Regions from separate parts of the Bradyrhizobium prioriisuperbiae genome, predicted to be linked through region 3. Evidence: riboswitches for the same ligand, from Rfam matches in the RefSeq annotation. Region 3 holds a riboswitch; each other region holds the start of a gene.
The links. A riboswitch is a leader RNA that binds a small molecule or an ion and turns the genes downstream of it on or off. The one in region 3 is predicted to bind S-adenosylmethionine.
Positions count from the first base shown of each region.

Region 1: it holds a riboswitch for S-adenosylmethionine, as region 3 does, so the genes downstream of both, RS897_RS02145 (threonine aldolase family protein) here and RS897_RS06935 (O-succinylhomoserine sulfhydrylase) in region 3, are expected to answer to the same signal.
Region 2: it holds a riboswitch for S-adenosylmethionine, as region 3 does, so the genes downstream of both, metX (homoserine O-acetyltransferase MetX) here and RS897_RS06935 (O-succinylhomoserine sulfhydrylase) in region 3, are expected to answer to the same signal.

Region 1 covers NZ_CP135921.1:446,434-456,644, forward strand. Annotated here, with positions in the region: gene RS897_RS02130 (GNAT family N-acetyltransferase) at 173-1,015, shown strand; gene RS897_RS02135 (MFS transporter) at 1,038-2,234, opposite strand; gene RS897_RS02140 (AraC family transcriptional regulator) at 2,317-3,315, shown strand; gene RS897_RS02145 (threonine aldolase family protein) at 3,321-4,355, opposite strand; SAM-I-IV-variant riboswitch at 4,404-4,514, opposite strand; gene RS897_RS02150 (cupin domain-containing protein) at 4,627-5,058, shown strand; gene RS897_RS02155 (aldo/keto reductase) at 5,208-6,221, opposite strand; gene RS897_RS02160 (GrlR family regulatory protein) at 6,420-6,758, shown strand; gene RS897_RS02165 (acetamidase/formamidase family protein) at 6,787-7,728, opposite strand; gene RS897_RS02170 (glutathione binding-like protein) at 7,957-8,661, shown strand; gene glgA (glycogen synthase GlgA) at 8,693-10,117, opposite strand.
Region 2 covers NZ_CP135921.1:3,496,138-3,506,348, forward strand. Annotated here, with positions in the region: gene RS897_RS16460 (DUF2125 domain-containing protein) at 1-972, shown strand, start outside; gene RS897_RS16465 (Do family serine endopeptidase) at 1,131-2,669, shown strand; gene RS897_RS16470 (prephenate/arogenate dehydrogenase family protein) at 2,729-3,676, opposite strand; gene hisC (histidinol-phosphate transaminase) at 3,678-4,769, opposite strand; gene RS897_RS16480 (chorismate mutase) at 4,833-5,684, opposite strand; SAM riboswitch at 5,881-5,960, shown strand; gene metX (homoserine O-acetyltransferase MetX) at 6,045-7,253, shown strand; gene metW (methionine biosynthesis protein MetW) at 7,250-7,936, shown strand; gene RS897_RS16495 (TIGR02594 family protein) at 8,226-8,846, shown strand; gene RS897_RS16500 (MOSC domain-containing protein) at 8,838-9,620, opposite strand; gene clpB (ATP-dependent chaperone ClpB) at 9,877-10,211, shown strand, end outside.
Region 3 covers NZ_CP135921.1:1,477,784-1,487,994, reverse strand. Annotated here, with positions in the region: gene RS897_RS06955 (OpgC domain-containing protein) at 315-1,580, shown strand; gene RS897_RS06950 (SGNH/GDSL hydrolase family protein) at 1,577-2,470, shown strand; gene RS897_RS06945 (SGNH/GDSL hydrolase family protein) at 2,470-3,420, shown strand; gene RS897_RS06940 (IS701 family transposase) at 3,607-4,890, shown strand; gene RS897_RS06935 (O-succinylhomoserine sulfhydrylase) at 5,055-6,284, opposite strand; SAM riboswitch at 6,353-6,432, opposite strand; gene RS897_RS06930 (2'-deoxycytidine 5'-triphosphate deaminase) at 6,564-7,673, shown strand; gene RS897_RS06925 (MarR family winged helix-turn-helix transcriptional regulator) at 7,699-8,229, opposite strand; gene RS897_RS06920 (SDR family NAD(P)-dependent oxidoreductase) at 8,466-9,224, shown strand; gene RS897_RS06915 (EAL domain-containing response regulator) at 9,221-10,211, opposite strand, start outside.

The DNA.
Region 1 (10,211 bases), 1.0 Mb from region 3:
AATTCACCCCGGGTATCGCTATCGATAGCGGCATCGTGATCCAACTGCAGGCTGCGCTCCGGCAGCGGCCCGCAACCAACGGATTTCCATTTTTTCAGCGCCTCGTTGTTGATGCACGTCAGCACGTCCGGACCTATAGTCTGCTGGTACGTCCAGAGGCGCGATCATCCCCGTGAGCGAATTCCTGATCCGGACCATGCGGCCGGACGATATCTCGACCGCCGTGAATTGGGCGGCGGCGGAAGGCTGGAACCCCGGCCTTGCCGACGACGCCTGTTTCGCCACGGTTGATCCGGAAGGCTTCCTGATCGGCGAGCTCGACGGGGTCGCGGCCGCAACCATCTCCTGCGTCAATTACGACGCGAGCTTTGCCTTCCTCGGCTTCTACATGGTGCGCGCGGACTTGCGTGGCCACGGCTACGGACTGCGCGTATGGGACGCCGCCATCGCGCACGCCGGAACGCGTGTGATCGGGCTCGACGGCGTCGTGGCGCAGCAGCAAAACTACAAGAAGTCAGGGTTCGCGTTCGCTTATGCCAATGTCCGGTACGGCGGGACCGTCGCCGCTCCACCAGCGCCGCAAGCCGGTGTCATTCCGCTCACCGAACTCCCGCTGGCAACCGTGGAGGCCTCCGACGCCATGGTGTTCCCGGCTTCACGCACGGCGTTTCTGCGCGGGTGGATCAACGCACCCGGACATATCGGTTGCGCGCTGGTGCGCGACGGCGAACTTGCCGGCTGGGGCGTGATCCGCCCCTGCCGAAGGGGTCACAAGATCGGGCCGCTGGTGGCTGACAGCCGCGGCGCCGCCGAGACCGTTCTCTCGGCTTTGCTGGCCCGCGCCGGAGGCGGCGAGATCTTTCTCGATATTCCCGGCACCAACCGAGACGCGATCGCGCTGGCGCAAGATCTGGGTCTTGCGCCAGTGTTTGAGACTGCGCGCATGTATACCGGCAAGATTCCATCGTTACGGCTGGATCGGCTGTTCGGCGTCACCACCTTCGAGTTGGGCTAAAGCTAGCACCCGCCAGTGGCGCTCAAACCGCCACCTCCACCGCGCGCGGCCGCACCCCCACCCCGATAATCAGCCCCGCCAGCAGCAGCACCAGCGCACTGGCCGTAAACACGCCGGTGATGCCGCTGAGGTCGAACAGCATCCCACCGCCGGCAGCCCCCAAGGTAATGGCGAGTTGGACCGCCGCGACCAGCAGACCGCCGGCGCTTTCGGCCTGATCAGGGACGGTGCGGGTGAGCCAGGTGGACCACGCCACCGGCACCGCGCCGAACGCCAGCCCCCAGAGCACGACCATCACCGCATCCGCGACTGCGTTCATCGGGGCAACAAGGCTCAATCCGAGGACGCCCATCAGAAGCGGCATCGCGAGCAAGGTCAGCCGCAGGCTGCGCTCCAACAGCGGGCCCGCCAGCAGCGTGCCGAGGAAATTGGCCACCCCGAAGCCGAGCAGGATGGCGGAGACGACGCTGATGCCGACAACGACGCTCTCGAGGAAGGGGCGAATATAGGTGAAGAACGCGAAATGCCCGGTGAACACCAGCATTGCGGCGAGCATGCCGAGCCCGACCCCGGGTCGGACCAGCACGTCGACCAAGGTGCGCAGGCGGCTGTCGCCGCTCGGCGCCATGCTGGGCAAGGTGAAGACCTGCGTGACCAGCGTCACCACACCGAGCGCTGTGGCGATGAGGAATACGTTGCGCCAGCCGATCATGTCGCCGAGATAACTGCCGACCGGGGCGGCCAGGATGGTGGCGGCGGAGACACCGCTGAAGATCATCGACAGCGCACGCGGCACCAGCGCCTGCGGCACGAGGCGCATGGCGACCGCCGCGGACATGGTCCAGAAACCGCCGATGGCGGCGCCGAGCAGCACGCGCCCGAGCAGCAGCCAGGACAGCGACGGCGCGAAAGCCACAATCAGATTGGAGATGATCAGGAGCACCGAAAACGCCAGCAGCACGCGCCTCCGGTCGATGCGCCGCGTCGCGGCCGAGATCAGCAGGCTGGTCACCATCGCCACCGCCGCTGTCGCGGTCACCGCCTGGCCAGCCAAACCTTCGGTGATGCCGAGATCCGCGGCCATCGGCGTCAACAGGCTGGCGGGGAGAAACTCCGCTGTCACCAGGCCGAAAACGCCGAGTGTCATGGCTCCCACCGCACCCCAGGCCGGCGTGTCGCCCGTCCGATCCTCTCCAGCCGCCTGCACCGATGCGCTCATTGGTCTCTCCATTCGCGAAGACGTGTTTGCACCGCAGCACATAGGGTGGTTTTCCCGGACGATCTATGCCATATAGTCCGAAATGCTTGATCGAAAGTCCGACAATGGCAAGCCGGCGGAGGCGACGCCCCTCCCCGCCGACCTCGTGAGCGAACTGCTTATGGGGATGCGTCTGGTTGGCCTGTCGTATCGCCGCATCCAGATCACGCCCCCGTTCGGGCTGCGCTTCGGCGCGGTGGAGGGGCGGGCGCAATTCCATTTTGTCGCGCGCGGCCCGGTGTTCCTGCGCTGTGCCGACGGCACGATCAACCCACTGAGCACCGGCGATGCGGTGCTGCTGCCGCAGGGTGGCACCCACGATCTCGTCTCTCAGCCGGACCTGCCTTGCCGCCATGTCACCGCACTCGAAAGCGTCCCGATCTGCAGGAGCATCGACGCGATCCAGGCCTGCGGCGACACCGCCTGCGATGGCACAGGCGTGCTGATCTTCTCCGGCTGCATGGAATTCGACCTCGGCAGCATGCACCCGCTGGTCGCGCTCATGCCGGGCATGATGTTCGTCGGCACGCTGCTGGAGCGTTATCCCGAAATCCTGCCGATGCTGGAGGCCATGGAGCGCGAAGCTCGCGGCGAGCGCGCCGGCTTTGCCGGGATTCTGGCGCGGCTTGCGGACGTGGTGTCGGCCTTCATCGTCCGCGCCTGGGTTGAATGCGGCTGCGGCGAGTCCAATGGCTGGGTGGCGGCGCTGCGCGACCCGCGGCTCGGCCGCGTGATCGCGGCACTGCACCGCGAGCCGGGCCGAAACTGGACCGTGGCCGAGCTTGCAACCGTGATGGGCAGTTCACGCTCGGTGTTCGCCGAGCGCTTCCTGGAGGTTACCGGCATGACGCCGCTGCGCTATCTCACCGAGCTGCGGATGCGGCTGGCGGCGCAATGGATCGGCCGCGACCACCTGCCGATCGACGCCGTCGCCGAGCGCCTGGGCTATGGCTCGCAGGCCGCCTTCAGCCGCGCCTTCAAGCGGGTGATCGGCAACCCGCCGGGCGCAACACGCACAAGTGCGAATGCACCGGGCGCGTGATCAGCTCACGCCGCCGTTATCTGCCTGATGTCGGCGGCGAGTTGATCGACGCGCTGGGCATCCGCATCCCAGGCGAACATGAAGCGGGCGCCGCCGCCGATGAAGGTGTAGAAGCGCCAGCCGCGCTCGCGCAGGGTCGCGAGTTTCGCCTCCGGCATCCGCACGAACACCGCATTGGCCTGTGGCGGGAACATGATGTCCACCCCGCCCAGCCCCTCGATCTGCCGCAGCAGACGCTTCGCGCAGGCGTTGCCATGCTCGCCGTTGCGCAGCCAGGCGCCGGTGTCCAGCATGCCGACCCAGGGTGCGGCGAGAAAACGCATTTTCGAGGCGAGCTGCCCCGCCTGCTTGCAACGGTAATCGAAATCTTCCGCCAGCTTCGGATCGAAAAACAAGATGGCTTCGCCCGCGGCCATGCCGTTCTTGGTGCCGCCGAAGCACAATACGTCGACGCCGGCGCGCCAGGTCATGTCGGCCGGGCTGCAGCCGAGGCTGGCGCAGGCGTTGGCGAACCGCGCGCCGTCCATGTGCAGATGCAGGCCGAGCTCGCGGCAGGTAGCGGAGATCGCGCGGATCTCCTCAACGCTGTAGACCAGCCCGGTCTCGGTCGGCTGGGTGATCGTCACCACCCGCGGCTTGGGAAAATGAATGTCACTGCGGTTGGTGGCGATGGCGCGGATCGCCTGCGGCGTCAGCTTGCCGTCGGCGGACGGCGCCACCAGCAGCTTCGAGCCGTTGGAGAAGAACTCCGGTGCGCCACATTCGTCGGTTTCCACATGAGCTGCCTCCGAGCAGATCACGCTGTGATACGACTGGCACAGCGCCGCCAGTGCCAGCGAGTTCGCCGCGGTGCCGTTAAAGGCAAAGAACACCTCGCACTCGGTCGCAAACAGCGCACGGAAGGCATCCGACGCCTTTTCGGTCCAGTGATCGTCGCCATAAGCGGGCGCGTGGCCCTGATTGGCCGCGGCCATCGCCTGCCAGGCTTCCGGACAGATGCCGGAATAGTTGTCGCTCGCAAATTGCTGGGATTCGTTCATCACGCACCTCTGGCCAATCTCATCCATCATGGGAAAGGGCGATGCGAGGCGGTCCCGTTTGGTTGCCGGATCGGCCGCATCTCCCTGTTGTCGCAGGGAACGCCACCTTGCTCGGGAGCAGGTTGGCGTTGAGCATCAGCTCAACTCTTGATGGTGCGCATGGCATAAACGGGAAAATCGGCTCTGGCAAGAGCTCACGGCCTGTTGCTTCGCCATGGCAGGCCTTTCGCCGCAGGGTCTGCTAGGCTCGCGGCAAACAGAGAGGTTCAGCATGACCGACGACACCACGGCGTCCACCGGACAGTTCAACATCCAGGCGATCGCCGACGCGCTACCGCCTTCAGCCAAGACGCTGCTGGTCGACACGTATCTGACCAATCGCGAGCAGGCGAGCGCACGGGTGTTTCGGGTCTATCGCCCGACGCCACCGCACTATCATGCGACCTGCGACGAATATCTCTACGTGTTCTCCGGGCGCGGCACCTTCTGGATGAAGGACCCCGCCACCAAGAGCGAGTTCGCACCGGGACAACTGCTGTTCTTCGAGCGCGGCACGGTGCATGCCATGCCTGAGCTTTATGAGGAGCCGGTGGTGTTTCTGTCGATCGACACGCCGCGGCGGCAACCGACCGACATCATCTTCGTCGATCCGAAAGACGGCTCGCCGGAGACCTTCATGGCCCGGAACGCGGCGTCAGAATGATTGTACTTTTGTCGTGCCGGGCTTGTCCCGGCAACCTCGCTTAGGGGCGCACTGCGTCCCTAAGCGGGATCACCGGGACAAGCCCGGTGATGACTGTTGTGGGTGGAGATGCTTTATTCGCGACAATGACGATCGTCGGCCCATCCGCCTCACGCGCCGTTGCGCACCGGCCGGCCCTCGATCGGATAGGCCGGATCGTTGAAGCCCGGCGTCGAGGGATGTCCGGTGGTGACGAGGCTGTTGACCAGCGCCTCGTCCTCCGCGGTGAAACGATAGGCCAGCGCCTTGACGTAATCGTCCCACTGCTCTTCGGTGCGCGGCCCAGCGACCACCGCATCGATGAAGCGATTGTTCAGCACCCAGGCCACCGCGAACTGCCCGGCGGTGATTCCACGCGCTTCCGCATGCTTGCGGATGGTCTGCGCCAGTTGCAGCGATTCCTGACGCCATTCGGTCTGCATCATCCGGGTGTCCTTGCGGGCCGCGCGTGTGCCCTGCTCCGGATTGCTGTCGGGGGCGTATTTTCCGGTGAGGACGCCGCGCGCCAATGGACTGTAGGGCACAACGCCAAGACCGTAGAAATTGCAGGCCGGCAGTTGTTCGACCTCCGGCATCCGGTTCATGGCGTTGTAATAGGGCTGGCTGACCACTGGCCGGTCGATACCGAGCCGATCGCAGATGTTGCAGATCTCGGCGATCCGCCAGGCGCGATAGTTGGACACGCCGAAGTAACGCACCTTGCCCTGGCGAATGAGATCACCCATCGCCCGCAACGTCTCCTCCAGCGGCGTGGTGTGGTCTTCCTTGTGCAGATAATAGATGTCGAGATAGTCGGTGCCGAGCCGCGCGAGGCTCTCATCCGCCGCCTGCAGCAGCCATTTGCGCGACAGCCCGCGCCGGTTGACGCCCTCGCCGATCGGGTTCGCCGCCTTGGTGGCGAGCACCCAATCGTGGCGGTGCCTGGCGATGGCCCGGCCGACGACCGCTTCCGACTTGCCCTGCGAATAGGCATCCGCGGTGTCGATGAAATTGATGCCGGCGTCCCGGGCCTTGGCGACGATGGTGGCAGACGTCACCTCATCGGTGGCGTCGCCGAACATCATGGTGCCGAGGCAAAGCTGCGAGATCTTCAGGCCGCTGCGGCCGAGGTTGCGGTGGTTCATTTGGTCCTCCGTCTTGTTCATGAGTGTGGCCCGGCTTTCGCCGACTGATACGGGCAGACGTCGCCCTTGTCCACGGTCCGTCTCGGCCGCTCTGCTGCAAATCACCGCAGAAAACGAGCTGTCGAACCGGCCGCCGTCACAGTATTGTGAGGCCGATGATCAAAATGCTTCCGCGCGGCCGGGTGGAACGGACGAAGCATGAGGAACGGGCTTTACACGATTGCCATCGACATGCTGGACGGCGTGGACGCCCGCGCGACCGGCGTCATCGTGCTGCGCGACGGCGCCATTCACGGCGGCGACAGCTATTTCTACTACACCGGCAACTACGAGACCGGACCGGACAAATGGCGGGGCGAACTCGTCACCCATCAGCACACCCAATCCCGCGGCAATCCGGTGTTCGGTGGCCGCGACGTCAGCGTCGGTTTTTCCGGAAAACACGATGCGACGGGAGCCGTTGTCTACGGCACGGCACTGGTGGGATCGCGCAGCGTCAGCTTTCGCGCCACCTTGCGGCGGCTGGCCGACGCCTGACCATCCGGCCGGTCGAAGCCGTCCAAGATCAGGGGTGCACGACCGACTTCGCGATCATGCAGTGGATGCCCTTGGAGCCGTTGACCGTCTGCGTCACGCGCAGGTCAGCGGCCAGGCTGCACAGCGTGTAGGCGTCTTCACGCGACAGCTTTCCGATCTCGCCGAGCAACACGATCATGTCGCGCAATGCCTTGACCACGCACTGATCGAGATCCGGATCCATCGCCATGGTGATGTAATGGGTCGGCGTCTCGGCCCGCGGATAGGTAAACCGCAGGTCCTTGCGCAGCCTGAACGCGAAGCGGCCCTGCAGCGCGGTCTCGATCGCAGTGACGCAGACCTCGCCGTCGCCTTGCACACCGTGGCCGTCGCCGCAGGAAAACAGAGCGCCGGGCACGAACACCGGCAGATAGAGTTTGGCGCCCGGGATCAACTCCTTGTTATCGAGATTGCCGCCCATGGCGCGGGGAATGAGCGAGCCGATGCGGCCCCAGGCCGGCGGCGGCGCGACACCCATCACTCCGAAGAACGGCCGCAGCGGCAGATCGAGCCCCCACGGCAAACGGCCAACCAAACGCTGCTCGTCGAGCGGAATGGTGATGAGCCGCGTCTCGTGGAAATCGTCCGGCAACGTGCCGCTGAGCGGACGGATCAGATTCCAGCCCCAGTCCTGCCGCAGCTTGATGTCGAGGATTTCGACTTCCAGCACATCACCAACCGCGGCACCATCGACGGCGATCGGACCGGTGAGAATATGGCCGGGCAGCAGCCGCTCGCTTTTGGCATGGACCTCCGCGTGTTCGGGCAGGATGCGAAAGCGGCTGGCGTCCGGCAGCACTTCCGGGCCGCCACTGAGCGTATCCACCGTCACTTCATCGCCGCTGGCAACAGTCAGAACCGGCTTCAGGGTGGCATCGAAGAACCCCCAATGACAGGTTTCGGGGCTTGCGCGCAGATGATGATGAGTCATGAAGGACACCGTAAGGCGAAGGGCGGGAGATCGGATACAGCGGCGGGGGCTGCGGGTCTGCAGACTAACAGCGCCCTGTCGCGATGCAACGATTGCCGAGCGAACGGCAGCCTCCCATGTTTGCCGATGCGACGATCCAACGTATGCGGCCGACGGCCTTGCGCCGCCCCACCGCCTCGCTATGGTCGCCCGGAATTTTTGTCATCCGATCCCACCGGAGCCTTCCGCATGTCCGACCTCACAGCCTTCCCGATCACCAAGCGCTGGCCGGCGCAGCACCCGGACCGCCTGCAGCTGTATTCCCTGCCGACACCAAACGGCGTCAAGGCCTCGATCATGCTGGAAGAGATCGGGCTGCCCTACGAGCCGCACACCATCGACATCGGCAAGAACGAAACCTTCGGACCGGAATTCCTGTCGCTGAATCCGAACGGCAAAATTCCGTCGATCATCGATCCCAACGGCCCCAACGGCAAGCCGATCGGCCTGTTCGAATCCGGTGCGATCCTGATCTATCTCGCCGAGAAGACCGGCAAGCTGCTATCGAGCGATCCGGCGCTGCGTTACGAGACCATGGCGTGGGTGTTCTTCCAGATGGCGTCGGTCGGCCCGATGTTCGGCCAGGTCGGTTTCTTCCATAAGTTCGCCGGCAAGGACTATGAAGACAAGCGTCCCTTGCAGCGTTATGTCACCGAATCCAAGCGGCTGCTCGGCGTGCTGGAGACCCGGCTCGCGGACCGCGACTGGATCGTGGGCGATGCCTATTCGATTGCCGACATCTCGCTGCTCGGCTGGGTGCGCAACCTGGTCGGCTTCTACGGCGCCGGCGATCTCGTCGACTACAAGGCACTGAAGCATGTGCCGGCCTGGCTGGAGCGCTGCCTCGCCCGCCCGGCGGTGCAACGCGGGCTGGAGATTCCGAAGCGGCCGTGAGGCGGGCTGCGGATAACTCCGATTTAAACGGTTACGCCACCTGCGCGACCTGGCGGTAAAGGCCGTGATAGGCCGCGACCGAATCCCGCCACGCGAACGAGCTCGCCATCGCGTCCGAGCGCATCGAATTGAGCTGCCGCTTGTGACCGTAAGTGCCGAAGGCACGGCAGACCGCGCCGAGGAAGGATTCGGTCGACGGTTCGTCGAACAGGAAACCGGTGCGGCCATCGACGATGGTGTCGGCCAGGCCCCCGGTCTTGTGTCCGATCGGCAGTGAGCCGAAACGCTGGGCATACATCTGGCTGAGGCCGCAGGGCTCGAAACGCGACGGCATCAGGGTGAAATCGCTGCCGGCGAAAATCCGCTTGGCCTCCCCATCCTCGAAGCCGAGGGCGACACCGATCGATTGCGGCCGGCGTTTCTGTGCCTCCTGCAACGCCCGCTCGAACCGTGGCTCGCCGCGCCCCATCACCACGATCTGTCCGCCTGATGCCACGATGGTCTCGGCCGCCTCCAGCACGAGGTCGACGCCCTTCTGATGCACCAGCCGCGCGACCAGGCCGAACAACGGCCCGCGCGACAGCGCCAGATTGAACTGGCGGCGGATGTGATTGACGTTGGCCTTCTTCTGTTTCCAGTCACCGGCACCGAACGGCGTCGTCAGTTCCGGACAGGTGCGCGGGTCCCAGGTCTCGTCGATGCCGTTGAGAATGCCGGTCAATTGATCTGCGTTCGCACGCTTTTTCAGCAGCCCGTCGAGCCCGCAGCCGAACTGGGAGGTGGTGATTTCGCGCGCGTAGGTCGCGCTCACGGTGGTGAGATGGTCGGCATAGACCAGCCCGCCCTTCAGGAACGACACCTTGTCGTAGAACTCGACGCCGTCGATGTGGAATGAACTCGCAGGCGCGCCGATCCGTCGCAGGGTGTCTTTCGGAAACAGTCCCTGGTAAGCCAGATTGTGGATGGTCAGGATGGTCGGGATGTTGAGCTTGTTCCAGACGGCATAAGCCGGCACCAGCGCCGCCTGCCAGTCGTTGGCGTGCACCACGTCGGCGCGCCATTGCGGATCCACATGGCCGGCGGCCAGAAACGCGGCAGCCGAGGAAAACCGGGCAAATCTGATGTCGTTGTCGCGCCAGTCGTTGCCGTTGGCATCGCTGTAGGGTGTCCCTTCCCGGTCGTAGAGCTCCGGAGAAATCAAAATATAAACGTGCAGCCCGTCGCTGGTGGTGGTGCGGCCGATCGCACATGAGGGCAGACCAGCGAGTGCGGGACAGCGGCCGATAATATCGATATGGCCAAGCCGCGACAGGACCGAGCGGTAGCCCGGGAGCATCAGCCGGACATCAGTCCGCGCCCGAAGTGCCCGCGGCAAGGCCGACGACACCGACGCCAGTCCGCCGACGCGGACATACTCCTCGAGTTCGGAGGTGACGAAGAGAACCCTGATCGACATAACAACCCCGCCGATACGCTTAACGTTGCGTTGCAAAAACCGTTCCGCACATTTGGCGAGTGTGTGGCGGAAAAAAGCAGCAGCCGGTTCCGCC
Region 2 (10,211 bases), 2.0 Mb from region 3:
CATTGCAATGGCGCCAGCGTCCAGCTTGTGTCGCAGACCGCCGAACAGGCCGCGACACGGACACCGATCACGGCCCGGCTATCTGACATTTTCGTGATCGCGCAGATCTATGATCCGCGGCTGATCATCGCCGAATTTACCGGTCCGGTGACGTTCACCGACATCGGCCAGCAACCGTCGTTTGTCGGCAATTGGAGCAAGGGCCGCGCCAGCGTGGTCGGCCTGCCGTTCTCGCCGCAGCGGACCTCGTTCGAGTTCGACAGTCCGGCGCTCGACCGCATGAGCGGCGACCAGCAGGTGCCGTTGATTCGGGCCAGTCATTTGGAATTCCATGCGCGTCTGGCGGAAGGATCGGTCGCCGACAATCCGGTGATCGAAACGGTGCTGCAGCTTAAGGACGCCAGCGTCGAGGGCGTGCATGCGGTGCTGCAGCAGCCGTTCAATGCCGATATCAGGGCCCAGATTCGCGGCCTGAAGGATCTCTCGCCGAAGCCGTGGCCGGTCCGTTTCCGGGAAATCCAGGCCGCGGGCGGAGGCATCGACATCACCCAGTCGCGTGTGGAGCAGGGCGATCTGCTGTCGCTCGCTGCCGGCTCGCTCAGCATCAATGCCAACGGCAAGCTCGACGGCCAGCTGCAGATGACGGTGGCGGGACTCGAGCGGATCATTCCCGCGCTTGGGCTCGATCGGCTGCTCGACCAGGGCGTGTCGCAATCGGCGATCGACAAGATGGCGCCGGGCGTCAAAGCGAGCGACGTCAACAATGTGATCGGTGCGCTGGACAAGATGATTCCCGGCCTCGGCAATCTCGCGCGCAAGAATGCCAATGCCGGGATTGCCGCGGGCATCAACATGCTGGGGCAGCCGACCACGCTGGAAGGCCGCAAGGCGATTGCAGTGCCGCTCAGGTTCGTCGATGGCGCGATCTTCCTGGGGCCGCTGCAGGTCGCGCAGACGCCACCCCTGTATTGACCGCAACGCGTCGCACGTCGGTGTGATCAATAATTTGATGAACGCGCGCGGGCTGCGAACACTTTCCGCGAATTAACGTCCCCGACAGGACGTCGTAACGTCGCATCCATACACTCTGGGACAACGGCTGGGCTGCTGTTGATCCCGGAGTTGCAATGATGACTGACGATCAGACCAATCTCTCGAACACCCGAAAAATCCGATCACCGCGACGCCTGGCCCTGCTGGCCTCGGTCGCCGTCCTCGGCGCTGCCGTCGTCGCGGGCGGCGTGACTTATGGCCGGCCGACACTGCCGGCCTGGACATCGAGCGCACAGGCCGCGGAAGGCCAGCAGCAATCCGCAGGCTTTGCCGATCTGGTTGCCAAGGTAAAACCGGCGGTGATCTCGGTGCGTGTGAAAATGGACGAGACCGCAAGCGCGGCGGAATTGAGCTCGAATTCGGACGAGCAGGGCCAACCGCCTTTCATGCAGGGGTCGCCGTTCGAACAGTTCTTCCAGCAATACGGGTCCGACAACGCGCCGCGCGGTCGGCCGCAGCGTCATCAGATGGTCACCGGCGTCGGCTCGGGATTCTTCATTTCGGCCGACGGTTATGCCGTTACCAACAACCATGTGGTCGATCACGCCACCTCGGTTCAGGTGACGACCGATGACGGCGCGACCTATACCGCGCGGGTGATCGGCACCGACGCCAAGACCGACCTTGCCTTGATCAAGGTCGACGGCAAATCCGACTTCGCCTATGTGAATTTCGAGGATCGCGGTCCGCCGCGGGTCGGCGACTGGGTCGTGGCCGTCGGCAATCCGTTCGGCCTCGGCGGTACCGTCACCGCCGGCATCGTGTCGGCGCGCGGCCGCGACATCGGCTCGGGTCCCTATGACGACTACATCCAGATCGATGCGCCGATCAACAAGGGCAATTCCGGTGGCCCCGCGTTCAACCTCAACGGCAATGTGATCGGCGTCAACACGGCGATCTATTCACCTTCCGGAGGCTCGGTCGGCATCGGCTTCGATATTCCCGCCGCCACCGCCAAGATGGTCGTGGCCCAGCTCAAGGACAAAGGCGTGGTGACGCGCGGCTGGCTCGGCGTCCAGGTGCAGCCAGTCACCCGCGGTATTGCCGACAGCCTCGGCATGAAGCTGGCGGAAGGCGCCATGGTGGACGAACCGCAGCCCGGCAGCCCCGCGGCCAAGGCGGATATCGCCGCCGGCGACGTCATCACCGCGGTGGATGGGACGGCTGTGAAGGATTCGCGCGATCTGGCCCGCCGGATCGCGACCATGGCGCCGGGCAGTTCGATCAAGCTCGATCTGCTGCGCAAGGGTGAAACGAAATCCGTGAGCATCGTGCTGGCCGAGATGCCGAACCAGCGTCAGGCCAATGCCGGCAACCAGGACGCGACGCAAAACGGCAATGCGCCGCATCTCGGACTGGCGCTTGCGCCCGCCAGCGATGTCGCGGGTGCGGGCGGCAAGGGTGTCGTGGTCACCGCCGTGGAGCCGGATGGTCCGGCCGCCGAGCGGGGCTTCCAGTCGGGTGATGTCATCCTCGATGTTGGCGGCAGGTCCGTCGGCAATGTTGGCGACGTGCGCAAGGCGCTGACCGAGGCCAAGTCCGCCGGCAAGCATGACGTGCTGATGCGGGTGAAAACTGCGGAGACCACCAGGTTCGTAGCGCTGCCGATCGGCTGAACGCGACGCACCACAAGGCCGGGCGCGTTCTCCTTCGGGCGCGTCCGGCCTCGTTGATCTCAAGGCTTCTCTGGCGCTTTCGGCAATGGACCATGCGGCCGGCCGAAGTCGGGGCTCGCGGTTTCCTGGCCCAAATTGACGATGCCGCGGCGGATCGCCCGGGTGCGGGTGAAATGCTCGAACAGCGCCTCGCCATCGCCGCGGCGGATGGCGCGGGTGAGTTTGGAGAGATCCTCCTGAAATGCGCCGAGCATTTCCAGCACCGCATCCTTGTTGGTCAGGAACACGTCCCGCCACATGGTGGGATCGGAGGCGGCAATGCGGGTGAAATCGCGAAAGCCACCGGCCGAGAATTTCAACACTTCCGAGCGCGTCACATCCTCGAGCTCGTCCGCGGTGCCGACGATGGTGTAGGCAATCAGATGTGGCAGATGGCTGGTCACCGCCAGCACCAGGTCATGATGATCGGCGGTCATCACCTCGACATTGGCGCCGAGCGTCCGCCAGAACTCCGCGAGCTTGTCGACCGCGGCGGCATCACCCCCCTCGGGCGGCGTGAGGATGCACCAGCGGTTGATGAACAGTTCGGCGAAGCCGGCATCAGGGCCGGAGTTCTCGGTGCCGGCCACCGGGTGAGCCGGAATGAAATGCACGGTATCCGGCAGATACGGGGCCATCGCGCGCAGCACCGACCCCTTGACCGAGCCGACATCGGACACGATCGCGCCCGGCTTCAAGTGTGGGGCGATGTCTTGCGCCACCGCGGCGCAAACGCCGACCGGGACGCTGGCGATGACGAGATCAGCGTCTTTGACCGCCTCCGCGTTCGAGGTCGCGATCCGGTCCGCAAGTTTCAGCTCGGTGGCGCGAGCGCGAACGTCGGTTGATGCGTCGGTCGCAACCAGCTCTCCAGCGAGACCGAGCTGCCGCACCGCGTGCGCGATCGAGGATCCGATCAACCCGAGACCGATCAGCGCAACCCGTGGGAACTGCGGTGTTGTGGCCACTTCAGGTCCCCATGAATTCGGTCAGGGCTTCGACCACCAGGCGGTTCGCTTCCTCGGTGCCAATCGTCATCCGTAATGAATTCGGCAGTTTGTAATTCTTCAGCGCACGCAGGATCAGGCCGCGTTGGGTGAGAAAGGCGTCTGCCTCGTCGGACGTTTTTCCCTTGTCGAGCGGGAAATGGATCAGGATGAAGTTGCCGACGCTCGGCGTCACCTTCAGGCCGAGCTTGCCGATATCTTCGGTCAACAATGTGCGCCAGCGCTCGTTGTGCGTACGCGACATCTCGTAGTGCTCGGTGTCCTCCAACGCCGCGACGGCGGCGAGCATGGCGGGTGTCGAGACGTTGAACGGGCCGCGGATGCGGTTGACCGCGTCGACGATATGCTCGGGGCCGTACATCCAGCCGATGCGCAGCGACGCCAGCCCGTAGATTTTCGAGAAGGTTCGCGTCATCACCGTGTTGTCGGTGGTCGCGACGAGCTCGATCCCGGATTCATAGTCGTTGCGCGAGACGTAGTCGCTGTACGCCGCGTCGACCACCAGCAGCACGTGCGAGGGCAGGCCATTGCGTAGCCGCTTGACTTCGTCGAACGGCAGGTAGGTGCCGGTCGGGTTGTTGGGGTTGGCGAGCCACACGAGCTTCGTGCGCGGCGTCACCGCCTTGAGGATGACGTCGACATTGGCGGTGAAGTCGGTCTCGGGCACGATGACGTTGGTCGCGCCGTTGCTCATGGTGGCGATCGGGTAGACCAGAAAGCCGTGCGCGGTGTGAATGGCCTCATCGCCCGGGCCGAGATAGACATGGGCGAGGAAATTCAAGATCTCGTCGGATCCCGCGCCACAGATGATGCGGTCAGGATCGAGCCCGAACTTGCGGCCAATCGCTTCGCGCAGCACCCGCGAAGAGCCTTCCGGATAGTCCTCAAGATGAGAGGCCGCGGTCTTGTAGACCTCGATCGCCTTCGGCGAGGGCCCGAACGGGGTCTCGTTGGCGGACAGCTTGAACACACGGCCGCTCAGGCCAGCGCCGCTCTTGCCGGCGACGTAGGGCGCAATATCGAGGATGCCGGGCTTCGGCACGGGGCGAGACATTGGATCGGACTCCAGAAAAACTCTATAGTTCAGTAATATCGGATTTCAGCGGTTATGGGCGGGTCAGCCTGGCCCCGTGGCGCCATTCGCGGCCACCGTATAGCGCGTTGCGTGGCTGCCGACGAGGGCTGATGATCGCACCGAGGCGCCGGCGGCGAGCAGTGTCGCCTTGATCTTGTCGATGGCGTTTTGCTTGGTCACCGACACCAGCAGGGCCGCGCCGTCGAAGGTGTCCGGCACCGCGACGATTTCGGCCAGAGGCGACAATGCGCGGGCCACCTCCGCATTCCAGCCGGAGACGCGGATGCTCCACATTTCGACGTCGGTGACCATGGCGTCGTCGGCGACGCGCGAGATCACGAACACCGGCAGAGCGGCAGGATGATCGGCGCGCTCAACGAAGGGAAGTCGGGCGATGATCTTGGGAACGCCCGCGGCTTCCAGTGGAATCCACCAAGGCGCGCGGCTCGAGGTGGCGGATACCAAAGCGAGGTCGCCCTTGGACTTTGCCACGGCCTCGACGGCGGCGTCCGCGCTGAAGTGCGAGATAAACGGCACCGTGAAGCCGAAATGGAAGCGCGCGGAGTCCCGCATGGCGGAGTCGCCCGGCGACAGATCCGCATGCACCGAGAACGGAGCTTGCACATAGGTGAAGGTCGAGATGATGACACGCCAGATGCTCTCGACGGTGTCGAGCGGCAGGATGCCGCGATGGCGCTGCACCAGCCGCTTCATCATGTCCGCTTCGCGTGCCGGGCGAAACGCCGAGCCGACCTCCTGGGTCTGCTTCACCGAAATCAGCCGGTCGATGATGTCGCCGCGCTGCATCAAAAGGCTGTGCACCTCTTCGTCGATCCGGTCGATCTCGCGACGCAGCTCCTGCAGCATCGGCGGTGCGGGGGGCGATTTGGACATCTTCAAAACCTTGCGGCATGGAGCCCGCAAGGCATGGCCGGTTCGGTCAAATCTGCAGGCTGGACAAGCCATTGATAGGAAAGACGGTGCGCGAAAGCAAAGAAAACATGAGCCGCTCGGGTAACCAATCGCGGCGTGAGGCACTCCGCCGTGCCCTGCTTGTCTTGACGAGGGACCTCAGTCGGATTAAACCTTTTGCCTATTCCGTGGTCATTTGAGCCGGCCGGCTTGCAGCCACGTTAAACAACTCGCTAAACAGGCCGGGGACACAAGTGATCCCGGCCGAACCCCGTTGTTCAGGCCGGTTTTTTTATGACCTGATTTTCGGTGGCAAAACCTCATCGGGAGGCCGGGACCAGGATGGCAAATTTACAGTCGTCTCAGAGCCAGACGGCAGCAATGCCGGAGCACGCGCGTGAGGCGGATCATCCGACCTCGCTGGTTGCGGTGCTCGGCGCCGACCTGCCGCTGCGGCTCGACTGCGGCGTTGATCTTGCGCCGTTCCAGATTGCCTATCAGGCCTACGGCCGGCTCAATGCCGACCGTTCCAACGCGATCCTGATCTGCCATGCGCTGACGGGCGATCAGCATGCCGCAAACGTGAACCCGGTGACCGGCAAGCCCGGTTGGTGGGAGACCATGGTCGGCCCGGGTAAGCCGATCGACACCGACAGTTATTTCGTCATCAGTTCGAACGTGCTGGGTGGCTGCCTCGGCAGCACCGGCCCGGCGTCGACCAATCCGGCAACCGGAAAGCCTTGGGGGCTGGATTTCCCTGTCATTACCGTCCCGGACATGGTCCGCGCGCAGGCGATGCTGATCGACTCTCTCGGCATCCAGACGCTGTTTGCGGTTGTCGGTGGTTCGATGGGCGGCATGCAGGCCCTGCAGTGGGCCGCGGCCTATCCGCAACGTGTGTTCTCGGCGGTGCCGATCGCCTGCGCCACGCGCCATTCGGCGCAGAACATCGCCTTTCATGAAGTCGGGCGCCAGGCGGTGATGGCTGATCCGGATTGGCGCAACGGGCACTATTTCGAGCACGGCGTGCGCCCACATCGCGGGCTCGGCGTGGCGCGGATGGCTGCGCATATCACCTATCTGTCGGATGCAGCGCTGCACCGCAAGTTTGGCCGGCGGTTGCAGGGCCGCCAGATGCCGACCTTCTCATTCGACGCCGATTTTGAAGTGGAGAGCTATCTGCGGCATCAGGGCTCGACGTTCGTCGAGCGGTTCGATGCCAACAGCTATCTCTATCTGACGCGGGCCTGCGACTATTTCGACGTTGCCGCCGATCATGGCGGCGCGCTGGCCGCAGCATTCAAGGGCACCCGCACGCGGTTTTGCGTCGTCTCGTTCACCAGCGACTGGCTGTATCCGACCTCGGAATCGCGCGAGGTCGTGCATGCGCTCAACGCGGGCGGCGCGCGGGTGTCGTTCGCTGAGATCAAAACCGACAAGGGCCACGATGCCTTTCTGCTGGATGTGCCGGAATTCACCGATATCGTCCGCGCGTTTCTGGAGTCCGCCGCGGTGACACGCGGCCTGCGCAAGGCGGAGATGAGCTCATGACGACGCACGATCACGCGTGGTCGCTCTCGGCTGCTTTGCCGCAAGGCGCGGAAAACTATCGCGGCGATCACCTGCTGGTGGCGCAGATGGTCGAACCCGGCTCGCGGGTGCTCGATGTGGGCTGCGGCGAGGGCGATCTGCTGCGGCTGCTGGAAGGTCGCGGCGTTGACGGCCGCGGCATTGAATTGTCGCGCGAGGGGGTCAATCGCTGTGTCGCCAAAGGCCTCGCCGTGATCCAGGGCGATGCCGATACTGACCTGGTCGACTATCCCGACGATTCCTTCGACTATGTGATCCTGTCGCAAACCCTGCAAGCGACGCGGCAGCCGCGCGTCGTTCTCGAACATATGCTGCGGATCGGGCGGCGTGCCATCGTGTCGTTCCCGAACTTCGGTCACTGGAAGATGCGGCTGCAGTTGCTGGTCAAGGGCCAGATGCCGCGCACCGACAACCTGCCCGCGACCTGGTACGACACGCCGAATATTCATTTCTGCACCATCAAGGATTTCGTCCAGCTCTGCGACGAGATCAACGTCAAGATGGAGCGGGCGGTTGCGCTTAATCCGTACGGGCGGCCGCTTCGTCTCAATGCGCCGTGGTGGTTCTGGAACATGTTCGGCGAGCAGGGCGTGTTTCTACTTAGCCGCCGCGACCTCGCCGGGCATCATCCAAACGGCGGATAGCGCTTTTGCAGATCGTTCGTGAGCGCTGCTGAAACGAGCGTTTTCTTGCGAGAAAGTGCGATCATTTTTTCGAAAGATGCGCGGTTAATAATCGCTTAGGTTTTCCGGCGACATCGCGGCAAACCTCTCCACTTCATCGTCACATTATCATCGCGACATCACCACGAAATGGTTCCCTCAGGGCCATCTCGCGCCTTGCTGAGGTCACACCACATTCGTTTTTCGCGCCCGGATAGGCGGTTCCTTTTGCGGGACCGTCGGGAACGAGGGGTGTCACTGAGGATTATGAATGACTGAAGTTGGTACGTTTCGCCTGCCGCTGCGGCACGTCGCACTTGCGTTGTGTTCGGTGGCAATCGTCGCTCTCGCGACACCGGCCTCGGCGAGGCCATCGCACGGCGCAGGCCGCCACGCTCATGCCCATTCTCATCATGTTCGGCATCATCACACGGCGCGGCATTACCGGCACGCGCGGCGTCTGCGCGCTCCGCAGTCCGAAGCATCCGCATCGGTGTCGCCGTGGGAAAATCCCGCATTCGCGGGCCCGGCCCCCGCTTTCGGCGGATCGGATGTCGTTGCCGAAGCGCGCCGTTACATCGGCGGCAATCCCACCGGCCGCAGCCGGCTGTGGTGCGCGCGGTTCATGAACATGGTGCTGCAGCGCTCAGGCCATAAGGGTACCGGCTCCGACATGGCGCGATCGTTCGCGAGCTATGGCCAGCGTTTGCCCGGTCCGCAGGTCGGTGCGATCGCAGTGATGGGCCGCCGCGGTGGCGGTCATGTCGGGATCGTCAGCGGCATCGATGCCAAGGGCAATCCGATTGTCGTGTCCGGCAATCACAGTCGTCGCGTGGCGGAATCGGTTTATCCGCGCAGCCGCATCTATGCCTACGTCATGCCGTCAAGCTGACGGATCCGAGTTGACGATCGATATCCGGTCGCCGGCGGCAATCTCGCCGTCGGCGATCACTTCGGCATAGACGCCGCAATCATCGTGACCGTAGTGCCGCAACATGTCGTGCGGCAAACTGAGGTCACGCAGCGCGGTGAGAGGATCCACGTTCACCGCCGCGCATCGCACGATCCGCTTGATCACTTTCAGACGCGTTTCGCCGATCGCGAGCGTCTGTTCCAGCAGCGTAAACTCATGCCACGCCGGCCATCCGGCGACATAGAGATTGCCGCGGAACCGCAGCGGATGCACGCTCTGGCCGATCATGGTTTCGAGGTCGGCCACACTCGCCAGGTTGATGATCGACACCACCTTGCGGGGGACGTCCGAAAAGCTGTGGCCGGGCGCGAACAGGACCTTTGGTGGCCCGCGCAGGTCCTTGGCGAAAGTGGTGGCGAAAAAGGCCTCGATGGCGGCGCGGCCATCGTCGGTCTCCAGATTGCCCCGGGCGACTTCTTCCTTGTGATGGCAGATGGTCAGGACGTGGCTGGCTTCGTCGTAGCGGGTTTCCAGCGACGCTAGACGCTCGTTCCGCATCAGCATCAGGAACTTGATCTTGGGAAAATACTGCGGGGTGGCGGGCGTAAACCCGCTGGGTCCGTTTTCGATGGCGTAGCGCCGGTCGGCGGGCAGCGTCTGGCCGGCCTGCAACGTCGTGCGGGCCATCGGTTCGGGGGACAGACCCTTCACCGGGTAGCGATAGATCTTCTCGAGGGTGCCGGTGTCGGTCATGGCGATGGTCTAATCCGTCCCGGCGTAACTTGCCAGAATCCTGCGCTTAGGACCGCGGAAATTAACCGAAAATGCCGGCTAACCTCTTCCGTTTGCTGGTGTCCGCTCCCACATCAGGGCAGGATCGGGGCAATACCAGACCGACCGGACGACCACGGGCGTGTTGACGGACATCAGCGACGCCCGGGGAAACCCAATGACGATGCCGGGAATGTGCCTACGGGGCATTCGAGGCAGGCCGAGGGAAGGGACCATCATGAATATCGAGAAGTATACCGAACGTGCGCGCGGATTTATCCAGTCCGCCCAATCGCTGGCGCTGCGCGAAGGGCATCAGCAGTTCACCCCGCTGCATCTGCTGAAAGTTTTGCTGGACGACAATGAAGGGCTGGCCGGCGGCTTGATCGACCGTTCCGGCGGTAATTCGCGGACCATCCTGAAATCGACCGAGGACACGCTTGCGAAGATGCCCAAGGTGTCGGGCAGCGGCGCGGGGCAGGTTTACCTTGCTCCGGGAACGGCGCGACTGTTCGACGCCGCGGAGCAGGCGGCCGAAAAAGCCGGCGACAGCTTTGTTACGGTGGAACGGTT
Region 3 (10,211 bases):
GCTGCGTATATCCAATGATCAAAACCGGACCTTAAAGCGTTTTCCAGCGAAGTGGATACCGGTTGGCGTGAAGAAAATCTCTCGAAACGACAATCCAGAGTTTTCGTTCCGATGCGAACGGAACGAGTCTTCGCGAAAAGTGCTCCTTTTTTGCCGCACTGTCAGCCTACCATTTGCCGGAATTTGACCGTTTGCACGCCCCGATTCCGCCTCTAGACTCTCCGGATGAGGTCGCGGACTCTCCAACCGTCTGTGGTGGGGCGTGCGGATCGGCCAAAAAGTTCAAGCTGGGATGGAAAAGTAAAATCGCACGCATGACCTCTGTCGCTGCTCAGGTCGCCGTTTCAGGCGAGGACATTTCCAAGCCGGCCGATCCGGCGCCGGAGCCGGCTGCGGTATCGGCGCTGCCGGCCATCACGATGCCTGCGACGGGCGAACGGGAGCTGCGACTCGATCTGTTTCGCGGCATCGCACTGTGGTTGATTTTCATCGACCACCTGCCGCCGGACATCCTGACCTGGTTCACCATCCGCAACTACGGCTTCAGCGACGCCACCGAGATCTTCATCTTCATCTCCGGCTATACGGCGGCGTTCGTCTATGGCCGCGCCATGCAGGATCGCGGCTTCGTGGTCGCGAGCGCGCGCATTCTCAAGCGGGTCTGGCAGATTTATGTCGCGCATGTCTTCCTGTTCACCATCTACCTCGCCGAGATTTCCTATGTCGCCTCGAGCTTCGAGAACCCGCTGTACGCGGAAGAAATGGGCATTCTCGATTTTCTGAAGCAGCCGGACGTCACCATCATCCAGGCGCTGCTGCTCAAGTTCCGTCCGGTCAACATGGACGTGCTGCCGCTCTACATCGTGCTGATGTTGTTCCTGCCGCCGATCCTGTGGCTGATGCTGCGGAAGGCCGATCTGGCGCTGGGGTTGTCGGTCGCGCTCTATGCCCTCACCTGGGAGTATGATCTGGCACTGCCGGCCTATCCCCATGGAGTCTGGTTCTTCAATCCATTCGCCTGGCAGCTGTTATTTGTGTTCGGCGCCTGGTGCGCGCTTGGCGGGGCGCAGCGGATGTCGCGGATCTTGTCGTCGCGGATCACCCTTGGAATCTCGATTGCGTACCTTATCTTTGCCTTCTGTGTGACGCTGACCTGGTACGTCCCGCAGCTCAACCCGCTGATGCCGCGGCTGCTCGAGCAGTGGATGTACCCGATCAACAAGACCGATCTGGATGTGCTGCGGTTTGCGCATTTCCTGGCGCTGGCGGCGATCACGGTCCGGTTTCTGCATAAGGACTGGCCGGGACTAAAGTCTATATGGCTGCGTCCACTTGTGCTTTGCGGTCAGCATTCGCTTGAGATTTTCTGTCTCGGCGTGTTTCTGGCGTTTGCCGGCCATTTCGTGCTGGCCGAGGTTGCAGGTGGTGCATGGATGCACTTCACCATCAGCGTGACCGGAGTTGTCGTGATGTCCACCGCGGCGTGGCTGTTTTCGTGGTACAAGCGGGTCGCCGACAAGAGCGGTGCGCGCGCGAAGGCCTCGGGTGCAAACGCCGATATGGCAGGAGGGGAGTTGTGACAATCAGCTCCAGCATCAAGGTTATGATGCTGCTCGCGGGCCTTGTGGCCGGCGGGTCGGCGCGCGCCGAAGATGCCAAAGCGCCGGTCTCGGCGCCGGCAATGCAGGATCCCTCGCTACCGCAGGAGTTGAAGGCTCAGCCTTCACAACCGGAAACCAAGGTTCCACCCGCGGCGTCTCAGGAGGCCCAGGCCGGGGGCCCTAACGACTGCGAGGTGCCAGCCTACCTGCTCGCCAGCGAGAACCCGCTGACCAAAGTCGCTGACGCCATCAAGACCCGGCAGCGGCTCGACATCCTGGTGGTCGGAAGCGGCTCGTCGGTGCTGGCCGGGCCGGACGGATTGAGCACGTCCTATCCCGCACGGCTCGAGAAGGCGCTCCGCGAGAAGCTGACCGGCGTGACGGTCAACGTCTCGACCGACATCCAGGTCAAGAAGACCGCGGCGGAGGCGGCCGAGGGGCTCGAAAAGCTTGCAAAAGACCGCAAGCCGACCCTGGTTATCTGGCAGACCGGAACCGTCGATGCCGTCAAATCGGTCGATCCGGATGATTTTCGCGCTGCAATAGACGATGGCGTGACAGCCCTGCAGGGCGCCGGATCCGATGTTTTGCTGATGAATTTGCAGTACAGTCCCCGTATGGAGACGATGATTACCGTCGCGCCGTATCTCGACAACATGCGGGTGGGCGCGCAGGAACATAATGTGCCGTTGTTCGACCGGTTCGCCATCATGCGACACTGGAACGAGAGCGGTCTGTTCGACCTGTTCAACACGCACCATGGTTTTGGATTGGCGAAGCGTGTCCATGAGTGCCTGGGTCAGACGCTGGCGGCGTTTGTGATCGAGGCGGCTCATGTCAACACAGCCGAGCTCAGGATTCAGCGCTGATGAGATTTAAGCCTGCCGGCCCCACTGCCTGGGCCATCGATATTTTCGCTGCTATTGCCGTTCTGCTGCTCTCGACGTTCGGAACGTCCGAGATGTCGCGGGCCCAGGCGACCGGAGATGTCGCCTCCGTCAAGCCTGATGCCGCAGCGCCCGCGACCAAAAGCGCGACCGGCAAGGCCATCGACGCGGTGAAGTCGGTGGCGAAAAGCGCCAGCGATATTTTCAGCCGCGTGCCGTGCTCGACCCCGAAGGACATGAAATTCGAAGCCTCGCTGCCGCACGTGGCGCGCAAGATCGCAGCGGGCGAGCATGTCTCCATCATCGCGTTCGGCTCGTCGTCGACGGCGAGCTTCGGCGCAAGCTCACCGGCGTTCCAGTATCCCAATCGCCTGGCCGATCAGTTGCGGCGGCGTTATCCCAATGCCGACATCAGCGTGATGAACCAGGGCATCGGCGGCGAGGACACGCCGGAAATGATGAAGCGGCTGAAGACCAGCGTGATTGATCAGAAGCCGGATCTGGTGATCTGGCAGCTCGGCACCAACACCGTCATCAGGGGCGGTGATATCGACGAAACCATGGGCATGCTCGAGGACGGCATCAAGCGGCTGAAGGCCATCGACGCCGATATCGTGCTGGTCGATCCGCAATATGTCCCGGCCACCACAGCGGCACGGGAGAAGGATTCCGACAAGATGGTCGGCGTGATCGGCCGCGCCGCCCGTGTCATGAAGGTCGGCGTGTTCCCGCGCTTCGCGGTGATGAAAGAGTGGCACAACGATCGGAAAATCCCGTTTGATGATTTCGTCATCAAGGACGGCCTGCACATGAACGACTGGGGCTATGCCTGCTTCGCCCAGTTGCTCGGGGATTCCATCATCAAGTCGGTCGATCGGGTGCAGGCTGGCGTCGAAGTGCCGTCGCATGTGCTGACGTTCCGGCCGATGTAGGCCGCTACCGCGCGCTGCAGCGCGTAGGGCGGATTAGCGCAGCGTAATCCGCCATTCACAATTGCTGCGTTGCTCGTGGAGCGGCGGGTTACGCTGCGCTAATCCTACTGAGTCAGACGGTCGCAGTCATTGAGGCTGAGAATCAAGTAATTGAGGAGATTCAATATTTGGCGCGCGGAGGGCCGGATGAATCTCGATCAGGGTGGGGATAGCGAAACGCGGTTTGCGGAGTATGTAGCCGGTCTTGGAAGCGTGATCGGTCACGTGGAGCGGACGAGACCGCTGCGCGACTATTGCACGGGCCTGATGCTGCCTGGGGAACGCAAGAGCGTGGAGCCGATGGCGGCGCGGACGGCTCCAGCGCGCACGGCGGCACAGCATCAGTCGTTGCTGCATTTTGTCGCCAACGCGGCCTGGTCGGACGAGGACGTGCTGACCAAGGTGCGCGATTTGGTGCTGCCGGCGATCGAGAAGAGCGGGCCGATCGAGGCGTGGATCATCGACGACACCTCGTTCCCCAAGCAAGGCAAGCATTCGGTCGGCGTGCACCACCAATATTGCGGGCAGCTCGGCAAGCAGGCCAATTGCCAGGTGGCGGTGTCGCTCTCGATCGCCAATCATGCCGCCAGCCTTCCGGTGGCCTATCGGCTGTACTTGCCGGAAGCCTGGACGAAGGATCGTGCCCGGCGGAAGAAGGCAGGCGTGCCGAAGCAGATCAAGTTCAAGACTAAGCCGCAGATCGCGCTGGAGCAAATCCGCTGGGCCTGCGAGAGCAGTCTGCCACGCGGCGTCGCGCTGATGGATGCGGCCTACGGCAGGGACGCGCGGCTGCGTGCCGGCATGACAGAATTGGGCTTGCCTTACGTGGTCGGCATCGTGCCGACCATCTTGATGTGGGCCCCTGGCAGCGGCCCGCGGCGGATGGACAAGCCGATGAACAACACCGGCCGCCGCGACGAGCCCGAACTGGTCTCGGCCAAAAAAGTGGCACTCAGTCTCCCGAAGCAGGCCTGGCGCACGGTGGCGTGGCGGGAAGGCTCGGCCGACCAGCTATCCTCGCGCTTTGCGCGGGTGCGTGTCCGCGTCGGGTACAACAAACTGATCCCCGAGAAGCTGTCGCCGGAGTGGCTGCTGATCGAATGGCCGGAGGGCGAAGCAGAGCCGACCAAATACTGGCTCGCCACGCTGCCGGAGAACGTCAGCTTCACGCAGCTCGTCAATCTGGCCAAGCTGCGCTGGCGCATCGAGCGCGACTATCAGGAGCTCAAGCAGGAGGTCGGGCTCGGTCACTACGAGGGGCGCGGCTGGCGTGGCTTCCATCATCACGCAACCCTGTGCATCGCGGCCTACGGCTTCCTGATCGCCGAACAGGCGACGATTCCCCCCTCAGAAACTTGTTCCGCCGCGCCAGTCCAGGTCCCTCCCTTACCCGACAATTATCGACCCAGAGGATCTGCCCTTGCGGCCTGAACGCCACGTCCCGAACTCGATCGCAACCATGCGCGTGCGGTTGAGCCGGGCCCTCAGCAAAACAATCATACGATGCCCTTGTTGCGGCGCCGTCGCAGCATCACCCACGCGCAGAAAAATCATGACGCAGTAAGACTAACCCGCCCTACACGCCGAGATTCAAGTTACGCCGTCTCCAGCGCCGCCTGCAGGTCCTCGATCAGATCGTCGCGGTGCTCGAGGCCGGCGGAGAAGCGGATGAAACCTTCCGAAATTCCGAGCTCCGCGCGGGCTTCCGGTGTCAGGCGCTGATGCGTCGTGGTCGCCGGATGGGTGACGATGCTCTTGGAATCGCCGAGGTTGTTGCTGATCTTCGCAAGCTTCAGCGCGTTCAGGGTGCGGAACGCCGCCGGCTTGCCGCCCTTGACCTCGAATCCGATCAGGGTCGAGCCGGCGCGCATCTGCTTTTTCACGATGGCGGCCTGCGGATGATCGTCGCGGCCGGGATAGATCAGCCGCGAGATTTTCGGGTGCTTGGCCAGTTCGTCGGCGATCGCGGCTGCGCTCTCGGTCTGCTGCTTCACCCGGATCGCCAGCGTCTCCAGTCCCTTCAGCAGCACCCAGGCATTGAACGGCGACATCGACGGGCCGGTCTGGCGCAGGTAATTGTGGATGTGGTCCTGGATGAACTGCTCCGACGACAGGATCACGCCGCCGAGGCAACGGCCCTGGCCGTCGATATGCTTGGTCGCCGAATACACCACCACGTCGGCGCCGAGCTGCAGCGGGCTCTGCCAGATCGGCGTGGCGAACACGTTGTCGACGATGAGCCGCGCGCCGCCCTTGTGCGCGATGTCGGCCACCGCGGCGATGTCGACCACCTCCAGTGTCGGATTGGTCGGGCTTTCCAGGAAGCAGCTGCGGGTGTTGGGGCGCATGGCCTTCTGCCACTGGTCGAGATCCTGGCCGTCGACCAGGGTGGACTCGATGCCGTAGCGCGGCAGCAGGTCTTCCACCACATAGCGGCAGGAGCCGAACAGCGCCTTGGCTGCCACCACGTGATCGCCGGTGCGCAGCGGGGCCAGGATCGCGGTGGTCACCGCGGCCATGCCGGTGGCGGTCGACCGCGCGGCTTCCGCGCCCTCGAGCTCGATCATGCGCTGCTCAAACATCGCGACCGTCGGGTTGGAAAAGCGCGAGTAGAGGAAGCCGGGGTCCTTGCCAGTGAAGCGCGCTTCGCACTGTTCCGCGCTGTCGTAGATGAACCCCTGGGTCAGGAACAGCGCCTCGGATGTTTCGCCATATTGCGAGCGGAGCGAGCCGCCATGCACCAGCCGGGTTTCGGGGCGGTAGTGGGCAGTGGCAGAGGGGGCTTTCGTTGCCTTGTTTGAAGGCGTTTTGGGTGACTCGGACATCGTGACTCCAGACTGGCCAACCTGAGTTGGCCATAAAAAAACCGGCCTGAACAAGCGTTCGGCCGGGATCACATGTGTCCCCGGCCTGTTTAGCGATTTATTTAACGTGGCTGCAAGCCGGCCGGCTCAAATGACCACGGGATAAGTCGCCGTCTTAATCCGGGGTGGGCTTTTCGTCAAGACGGGCTTCAGGTAACCGATAAAAGCCCTTATTTTCGTGGGTTAGGTGGAGCCAAACGGCTTCCAGCGGGGAGCCAAGGGGAACTCAGGGGCCCGATCGTGACATTGCCGTTGCCAGCCGATTCCAAAGGAATTCTGCCCGATCGCCTGATCGCGGCGATGGCGGATGCCGGCGTGATCCTGCCCGAATACCCTTTTGTTGAAAGCCAGATCCAGCCGGCCAGCCTCGACCTGCGGCTCGGCAGCACGGCCTTCCGCGTCCGCGCCAGTTTCCTGCCGGGCCCCGGCGCCACCGTCGCCGAGCGCATCGACGATCTCAAGCTGCACGAGATCGATCTGTCCAATGACGCGGTGCTGGAGACCAATTGCGTCTACATCGCGCCGCTGCTGGAAAGCCTGGCGCTGCCGCCCTCGATTTCGGCTGCGGCCAATCCGAAAAGTTCGACTGGCCGGCTCGACGTGTTCACCCGTGTCATCGCCGACGGCACCCGCCGCTTCGACATGATTGAAGCGGGTTATCATGGTCCGCTCTATGCCGAGATCAGCCCGAAAACCTTTCCGGTGCTGTTGCGCGAGGGATCGCGGCTGTCGCAGATTCGCTTCAGCGCCGGCGATGCATTGCTCAACACGGCGGCGCTGGAAGCCCTGCACGCCCAGGAGAAGCTTGTCGACAGCGACCATGCCGATCTCAGCAACGGGCTGGCCTTGAGTGTCGATCTCTCCGGCGAGGGATCGAACGGCTTTGTCGGCTACCGCGCCAAGCGTCACACCGGCGTCGTCGACGTCGACCGCCGCGGCGGTTATGCCGTGGATGAATTCTGGGAGCCGATCAAGGCCCGCGCCGATCGTAGCCTGATCCTCGATCCCGGCGAGTTCTACATCCTGGCTTCCAAGGAGGCGGTCCAGGTGCCGCCGGATTTCGCCGCCGAGATGGTGCCGTTCGATCCGCTGGTCGGCGAATTCCGCGTGCATTATGCCGGGTTCTTCGATCCCGGCTTCGGTTATGCCGGTGCCGGCGGGCAGGGCTCGCGCGCCGTGCTGGAGGTGCGCTCGCGCGAAGTGCCGTTCATCCTCGAGCATGGCCAGGTCGTGGGACGGCTCGTGTACGAGAGGATGCTGTCGCGACCCGACGCGCTGTACGGCCAGCGCATCAGTTCCAACTATCAGGGCCAGGGCCTAAAACTGTCGAAGCATTTCCGCGCGCCCTGATCCTGCGCGCCGCTACAACCCATCCTCAATCCGGCTTTCTGTCCTGTATCGTCGCACGCGTGGCGACCAGGCGCGTCAGCATGGCCAGAAACTGATCTTGCTCACGCGGGGTGAGCGCCGACAGCACTTGGGCATTGAACGCGAGGCCCTGTTTCGCGGCGTTCTCGGCGGTCGTGTGGCCGGCAGGCGTGAGGCTCAGCTCGACGGCGCGCTTGTCCCGGAGCGAGCGCTTGCGTTTCAGAAGTCCCGCAGCCTCGAGCTTGGCCAGGATCTTGACCAGGTTCGGCAATTGAATCTTCAGCGCCCCGGCAACCTCGGTCTGCGTCACCGACGGATTGTCCTGGACGACCATCAGGATCGACTGTTCGGCGGGAGAAAGGCCCAGCGGGGCGAAAAATGCGAAGAAGTCTTCAAAGATCTGAAGCTGCAGAATCCGGATCATGAAGCCCGGCGTCTGCCGCAGTGCGGTCAGGTCGAGATCGTCTCGCCCGGCCTTCTCCGCTGCGCCCGCGGCGGGCGTGTCGTTTTGCGTGGAAGTTCCATTGGACTGTCCCATTCCGAACGTCTGCCTCCGTGCGTGAATTGACACCTCCGAGAATAATTATATACTATAACCATTCTCGAGCAGCACGAATTGACCGCCCATCAGGTTGTAGACGCAAGGAGGCCTCATGGGACAGGTTTTTTGCCGGGCGGAGGGCGACGGCTGCTGGCCACTTGTCAAGGAATCGTCCCGATCGCGCAGCCGCGTTGCCGCGGTGGTTTCCATTCGCTGTTTTTGAAGGTTGAATCATGAAGCTCGATAATCTGTCTGTGTTGATTACCGGTGGCGGCTCGGGACTGGGCGCCGCGACCGCACGTGCGATGGCTGCCAAGGGCGCGCGTGTCGCGGTGTTCGATCTCAACACGGCGGACGCAGAGGCCGTCGCCAGCGAGATCGGCGGGCTCGCGATCACGGGTGACGTCACCAGCGAAGAGCAGGTTCGGGCCGCTGTCGCGCAAAGCGAGGCGCGTCACGGCATTCCCCGCATCCTGGTCAACTGCGCCGGCATCGGTGATGCGATCAAGACCGTGGGCAAGAACGGCGTTCATCCGCTGGCTGCATTCCAGCGCGTGATCAACATCAATCTGATCGGGACGTTCAATGTGATCCGGCTTGTCGCCGAACGTCTGGTGACGACGGAACCTGTGAGGGAGGAGCGCGGGGTCATCATCAATACCGCCAGCGTCGCAGCGTTTGATGGACAAATCGGGCAAGCTGCCTATTCCGCGTCGAAGGGCGGCATTGTCGGCATGACATTGCCGATCGCGCGTGACCTCGCCCAGTCGCTTGTTCGCGTCAACACCATCGCGCCCGGCCTGTTCCTCACGCCGTTGCTGAAGGGCCTGAGCGAGCAGGCGCAGAAAAGCCTCGGCGCCCAAGTCCCGCATCCCTCCCGTCTCGGACACCCGGACGAATACGCCGCGCTTGCCGTGCACATCGCGGAGAACCCGATGCTGAACGGCGAGACCATCCGGCTCGACGGTGCCATTCGCATGGCGCCGCGCTAATCCAGCATGGCCAGTGGCCGCGACAGCGAGGAACGCGCGAACTTTCGCGGCGCCACCGGCTTGCCGAACAGGAAGCCCTGCGCGAGATCGAAGCCCATCTCGTGCACGGCGATGAGGTCGGCGCGCGTCTCGACGCCCTCGGCGACGGTTCGCGCGCCGTAGCTGTTCGCCAGATCGATGATGCGGCGGCATACGCTGCGTTTCAGGCTGTCGTCGGCGCAGCCGCTGACGAATTTGCGATCGACCTTGATCTCGGTGAACGGGAAATCGTTGAGCCCCATCAGCGAGGGCCAGTCCGTGCCGATGTCGTCGATCGAAACGGCGATGTTGTGAAAACGCACCTGCTTGGCAACATCCACCAGCAGGTCGAGCCTGCGGACGATGTCGGTGCCGTTGATTTCGATGATCAGTCCGCTGAAGGCCGGATGGTTCGGCATCTGCAGGCAGAGCCGGTCGATCGCCTCCGGATCTTCGAGGAACGACGCCGGCAGGTTGATCGACAGATCCACGGGGCCGCTGTGGCCAAGAAAATAGCGCCAGTCGTCGATCGCCTTGCCGATCACGAATTCCGACAGGCCACGGAAATTCGGATCGCCGTCTTCGGGAATGAAGTAGGCCGGCGGTACCACGCCCCACGACGGATGCCGCATCCGGATCAGCGCTTCCGCGCCGCGCGATATCAAGGTGCGCGCGTCGACCTTGTGCTGGTACCACAGCTCCAGCCAGCCCGATTTCAACGCCTCCGCCACGTCCACCGGTGCGCTCGGAGCTCCGTCTGCCGGCAACAGGCCGGCGACGCTGGCGCGCAGGCTCTCGGCGCCGAATGGCGTGGCGAGCGTCGGCCGCATCACAAGCCCCAGCTCATGGCCCAATTGCCGGATCGCCGCCACCACGGGCGAACCTGCTGGGCCGAGTGCGAGGACCTGGCCCTCGAACGATTGGGCGGCGAGGCACGTCAGCACGTGGCTCGCTTCCACCCCTCCGGCC